Regions from separate parts of the Vibrio rarus genome, predicted to be linked through region 1. Evidence: riboswitches for the same ligand, from Rfam matches in the RefSeq annotation. Region 1 holds a riboswitch; the other holds the start of a gene.
What was found. A riboswitch is a leader RNA that binds a small molecule or an ion and turns the genes downstream of it on or off. The one in region 1 is predicted to bind cobalamin.

Region 1 (3,202 bases):
GCCATATCGTTATTGGCATGATCCCCGGCAACCACCATCAGCGGTTTAACCATAACGCTTTTGATGGAGTCGTGTTTTAAACGCGCCATAAGGCTATCGAAGTTAGGATAGCCTTCCACTAAGCCAATATAGATTTTTACGTCTGGATAACGTTGATTTAAGATTTCTTGAAGCTCGTAATACAGGCCGGTAGAAAGATGATGGTTGCCGTGGCCCATATACACTAAAGCGGTATTGTTTTTCTTGGCAAGCGCCACATCGCTGGCTAATGCATCCGCTAAAGTATGCAGATCTTTACGGTATGGGTGTTGCGCACCCCAAGTGCCCATTAATGGGCGGCCAAGAGCCACATTATGAAAAGGTTTCCATTTTGCTTTTACCGTTTGAATAGACGCTAGGGCGTTTACCGTTCCTTTAAGGTCGATATACTCTTCACCATGTGACAGTAAGGTGGTTTGCACAACGATGTTTTTATAACCTGCGCTTTGCAAATCGTTCATTGTCCCCATGACATTTTGTACCTGATAAAAATTTTTAGGGACTTCAGGGTGTTGTTGTTGATATTGCTTATCCGTTGCACGCTTATGCCAAATTTTACGAATAATATTTGAGGTAAACGCAAAGCGTACAGGGGTGTTCGGGTAGGCTTTTTGCACTTGTTGTTGAATGCCAATCAGTGAGCCAATAGCGGTGTTGTAAGTGGTACCAAAGGCGGCGAGGACGATAGCGGATTTTTCGGGTTTCGCCGTTTTGCTAGAAGAATGCGCTGTTGCCGTTAGAGGTAGGCTGGCCAACAGTCCGAGAAAAAGGATCTTGCGTGGCACTTTAGTCAGCGTGAGGCTATTTTTCAATAATGTTGAAATTAACATAATAGGTATCCGTAAGTTCCGATACAACGTGCTAGGTTGCATCAAATCATCACTCAGATCATAAAGAGAGAGCGAAGGCATAATGGTGGCTTACGGGAGTAAATAACAAAGGTTTCGTCATCAATAGAGTCATTAACCACGAGTAACCCGCTCGCCTTTGGTGAACTGGATATTCCCAGTTCATTGAACCATTCAGGCAGGTATCCTGGCTTTTGGGTCAACATATGCAGAACGCCTTCCCAGATAATCTCCAGTGGACTCATGTCTGCTAACTCGCCAAATACAGTTGCGGGTACAGCTCAAGCTTTTAACTTGATTCCCTTTTAAGTGCAATTCAATGAATGTGACACCTGAATGGTAAGCATATTGCCTTAAAAAATCTTATGAATAGTGATAAAAATCAATAAAGAGAGATTTTTGTTTCATTAAACAAGGTGTGGCTAGAAATTAATATGCAATGAATTTCTATTCAATTCCGCTATTGGTGACTTTTAAGGGGAGAGTGTGTTTAAATCGAGCTATCGCAAAGCTGGCGCGCAGTTATCTTGATAATTATCAATCATACCTGTCGCTCTCTATGAGAGACTTCATGAATATTTAGTGTATTAAGTGAATCAGGTGTCATTCCTGAACTGTCCCCGCAACTGTGAGCGAACATGCAGTATACCTGTATAAATATTCGTAAGTCAGATCCTGCTAAATATCCAACAATCAAACAGCCTGAGCGGGATCACTCAGTGTCATTGTCTTTCAATTTCAGCCGATCTGACTGTTTGATGTTTTTATTAATTGTGCTGGAGTTTCAGTGGGTAAATTAAAACGTTCGAAACACAATAAAGAGTTGCGCTGGGGTTACACAACCGGTGCCTGTGCGGCAGCGGCGGCCAGCGCCGCTGTGCGAATGCTTATTTCCGATAGCCCTTTCTCTAAGATTGAAATTAGTCTGCCTAATAAAGAGCTCGTGACATTTCCATTGGCACGACTAGAAAAACACCTAGATAACCATGCGGTTTCAATACTTGCCGGTGTGGTTAAAGACGGCGGCGATGATCCCGATTGTACCCACGGCTTAGAAATTCAGTGCAGGGCAAAATGGAGCACTACCGCGGGGATCCACCTTACAGGCGGGCAAGGAATTGCAACGGTGACACTGCCAGGTTTAGAACTCCCTGTTGGTGAGCCTGCCATCAACCCCGTACCGAGAGCCAATATTATACAGATGGTGCAACGAGAGTTGGATTTATCGACACCGTCATGGTCAACGGGTGCGTCGATAGAAGTGCGAGGTGTTGAGTTAACTATCTTAGCCCCCGGAGGGGAAGTGGCCGCCAAGGAGACCATTAGTGAGCGGCTCGGGCTTATAGGCGGTATTTCAATTTTAGGGACTCGCGGTACCGTGAAGCCTTTTTCTACTTCCGCTTATGCCGCCTCCGTTAGGCAATCCATTCAAGTGGCAAAAACTAACGGTTTACAGCATGTGGTATTAACGACAGGCAGTCGCTCAGAAAAATCCGCTATAGAGCAGTGGCCTGCACTGAGCCGGTTGGCGTTTGTGCAAGCGGGAGACTTTATGGGGGTGGGGTTGCGCGCGGCAAAACGATACCAAATACAGCGTGTTTCGCTGGTGGTAATGATAGGTAAATTAGGCAAATTGATCTCTGGGCGCATGATGACTCATGTATCAGGGCATGCCATCGATTTTGCACAGTTGAGTCACTTAGCCCAGCAATCCAACATGCCCGCCCCTTTATGCCAAGACATAGCCAAAGCCAATACCGGACGGCACGTCTTAGATTTAGTGAGAGATCATCAACCCGAGTGCTTTTTGCAGCGTTTGTGCCAAGAGGCGCAACATCATGCACACCGTTATGTGGCGAATGAGTTGGATATTGAAGTGGTGCTTATCGATTTTGATGGCAAGCCATTAGCTGTGAGTTGTGGTGCCGGCGTGATAGGGCACTCAAGAGATCATACTCAGCAATCCACTGACCCAATGTTAGGTAAAAAAATATGGATACAATGAAACAAATGACCCAGCAAGGGCAGGTTATTGAGAACGATTCTTTCTCGATTATTGATCAGGAAATTCAGCAATTTCACGGAGGTCACAATTTAGATGATGCACAGTGGCCAGTGGTACGCCGTGCGATTCATACCACAGGTGACTTTGAATTTGCCAAGCTGTTTCGATTTAGTGAAGGTGCTGTTGCGGCTGGAATAGAAGCGTTAAAAAGCGGCTGCAACATTATTAGTGACGTCACTATGATCACCAGTGGTCTGAGTGCACAAAGGTTGTCGGTGTATAATAACCAAGCGCAATGCTTTATTAGTGA
Region 2 (3,202 bases), on a different replicon from region 1:
CCAATACGCTCCTTTCACCAAACGCAATGGAATGATATCTCCTTGCTCTTTCGCCAACGCATTCACCCATACCAACACTGGCAAACAGCGTTTCGAGTAGGCTTGAATCACTAAACCAAACTTGCCCCAACCTTTTACTTGTTCATTGTTATACACTTTTTCAAATAACTTAAGAGAGAGCTCTAAACGGTCAGCCTCTTCTGCATCAATAGTAATAGCCACATCTAACGCTATTGCCCTAGACAGTAATTTGAGCAAAGTATCATGCAGTTCCGTTAACACACGTTGTTGGTTAGCCACTTCATAGCGCGGATGTAAAGCAGATAATTTAATGGAAATGGATGGCGCTGGGTGATGACACGCTTTTGTAGCGGTTTTCTTAGCCAGGTTATTGCTGCCTACTGACTCTATCGCCAGTAAATAGTCATTAAAATACTTAGCGGCATCGTCAGCGGTTAATGCCGCCTCACCCAACATATCAAAAGAGTGAGTAAAGCCTTGCTTGCGTAATGCCGCGCCGTTTTTTTGCGCCTCTACAATATTGCGCCCTAACACAAACTGATGCCCCATCACCTTCATAGCCTGATGCATTGCCTTGCGGATCACCGGTTCTGACATTTTATTCATTAACGTTGAGATAGCAGAACTCGGACTGGTTGTTTCAGTTTTGTTAATGCCCACTACTTTACCAGTCAGCATCAACCCCCACGTAGAGGCATTAACAAATACGGAATCCGACTGGCTTAAATGGGACTTCCAATCTGCAACGGTTAGCTTATCTTTTATTAAGGCATCGGCCGTTTCAGTATCAGGAATTCGCATCAGTGCTTCTGCTAAACACATCAATAAAATCCCTTCTTGGGTATCTAAACTGTATTCTAGCAGTAATGCATCTATCATCTGAATTGACCGCTTATCCTTACGAATAGCTTCAATTAACCACGTAGTTTGCCTTTTTATGCGTTCTTTCTCTGCTTTTGAAGGCGTCGCTAATTCTAACAATTCATTTAACCAGCTCGACTCATCTACCATATACATAGGAGAAATATTCGACCATAAAACGTCTTTAGGTTGATTAATGAAGTCGGAACTTAAAACACTAGATGCCGTAAACATTGCTTTTCCTCAGCTCTATAAAAACCGCCATTTATTTGCCCACAATCCTACATAGCGGCACAAGGCAAAGCAAAGAATTAGAAAACCTAAATAAGAGAATTGTGATTACAAGCACCCAACAATAACATTAAAATAATTTAACAATTAAATTTAATATCTAGACACCCTCTGTAGCAGACTATAGAATCCCTTTCGCTGGTGTCATGAAACCCGAGGTTTCAGACTTAAAAGGGAATTTGGTGTGAATCCAAAGCTGACGCGCAACGGTATTTGAGAGCAAACTTTACGCTACTCATCAGTCCGATTACCTGCCAGTAAGAAAGAGCGTCAATATAGGCGCCTTTATCACTACGCGTATTAGGACTTAACATGAAAAAAACACTTGTAGCGACAGCGATCTTTGCGCTGTACTCGCCAACCATTCTTGCCCAACAGGTTGATTCAGCAGACGTTGATGAAACTATGGTCGTCACAGCAAACCGTTTTGCACAGCCAATATCGTCCACTCTAGCCAATATCAGTGTCATTGAACGTCAAGATATCGAAGCGATTCAAGCCGATAGTGCTCTAGACGTCCTCAAGACACTACCGGGTGTAGAGGTGAGACAATTAGGCACAAAAGGCAATGCCACTAGTATCTACTTACGCGGTGCTACTTCTGCTCAAACTCTTATTCTTGTCGACGGCGTACGAATCAACTCGCCAACATCAGGTGGCGGTTCAATCGGTTTAATACCAGCATTTGCCATTGAGAAAATTGAAGTGCTGCGAGGACCAAAGGCGTCAGTGTACGGCGCTGATGCGGTAGGTGGCGTAATCAGCATCACTACCGTACCTCAAGATAACGTGCATGAAGTCTCATTGACGGGCGGCAGTAACTACTACCATTCTGAAGGTTTCCGTAGTTCTGGAGAAATAAGTGAAAGCACTCGAGGCTCATTTGTTGTAAATAATGAAGCTTCTAAAGGCTATGCCATCTCCACCTTATCTCCAAAAGGTGAAGATTATGGCTATAAATCTCAAGTGGTGTTTGGCTCCCTACAACATGATATTTCTGATAACTGGAGCGCGAACTTCTCTGGTTACAACCAAAACAGTAGCAGCGAGTTTCTCACCTCCACATCAAAAGACGAAACAGCCGTAGATTTTTACTCTGTAACCGGTGGTCTTAATTTCACCCTTGATGCTTTTCAGTCCTCACTGCAAATCAGTCGCAGCAATGATGCGCAAGGCACTCGAGATGCGGCTAAGACTCGCGCAGAGGCAACGTTAGAAGCTCAGCGAAATACGGTGTCTTGGATTAACTCCTATCAAATTAATTCCCTTTTAAATGTGACTGGTGGTCTTGATTACTATCAAGAAGACGTTAACCGTGGTGGCTCAAATACCACTAACTATGCAAAAGCAGATAGAAATAACCGAGGTATTTTTGCCACAAGTTCACTGAACTTAGACCCTGTGATTATCGAAGCGAGCATCCGCAATGACGACGACAGCTCCTATGGCAGTAACACCACTTGGAACTTGGCCGCTGGGGTAAATATATTTGATGTTGTCACGGCATCATTAAGCCATGGCACAGCCTATAGAGCTCCGACATTTAATGACCTTTACTGGCCTGCCGACCCTTATTCATCTGGAAATCCGAACCTAAAACCAGAAACGTCTGAATCGACAGAATTTACTCTACAAGGTTTTCAAACTTGGTCCTCATGGAATATTTCCTTATATAAAACCAACATTAAAGACATGATTGCTTGGGCTCCAAGCGCATCAGGCCTTTGGCAACCCACTAACATAGATAAAGCAGAGATAAAAGGTATAGAAGCCAGTATTGAGTTCGATACTTGGTTGATACACCACACCGTTTCTGGGGATTGGAAAGATCCAAAAAACAAACAAACGGGCTTTCAGTTAGCAGACCGTGCAAAGCAAAATTACTCTTGGATTGGTACGGCTAATTGGCAAGATCTGCAAACATCATTGATAGCAAACTATGTGGGTGAACGCCCTGAAAGCTCAGCAGCATCGCCTAACATGATGGACGCTTACATCACTGTAGACTTGGCACTAAAATACAGCTTTA

Region 2: linked by a shared signal. The riboswitch ahead of OCU56_RS16490 (TonB-dependent receptor domain-containing protein) and the one ahead of OCU56_RS05765 (cobalt-precorrin-5B (C(1))-methyltransferase) in region 1 are both predicted to bind cobalamin.

What each region holds. Positions count from the first base shown of each region.
Region 1 covers NZ_AP024900.1:1,211,197-1,214,398, forward strand. Annotated here, with positions in the region: gene OCU56_RS05760 (sirohydrochlorin cobaltochelatase) at 1-869, opposite strand, end outside; cobalamin riboswitch at 1,048-1,238, opposite strand; cobalamin riboswitch at 1,451-1,584, shown strand; gene OCU56_RS05765 (cobalt-precorrin-5B (C(1))-methyltransferase) at 1,675-2,892, shown strand; gene OCU56_RS05770 (precorrin-8X methylmutase) at 2,880-3,202, shown strand, end outside.
Region 2 covers NZ_AP024901.1:780,194-783,395, reverse strand. Annotated here, with positions in the region: gene putA (bifunctional proline dehydrogenase/L-glutamate gamma-semialdehyde dehydrogenase PutA) at 1-1,116, opposite strand, end outside; cobalamin riboswitch at 1,296-1,446, shown strand; gene OCU56_RS16490 (TonB-dependent receptor domain-containing protein) at 1,486-3,202, shown strand, end outside.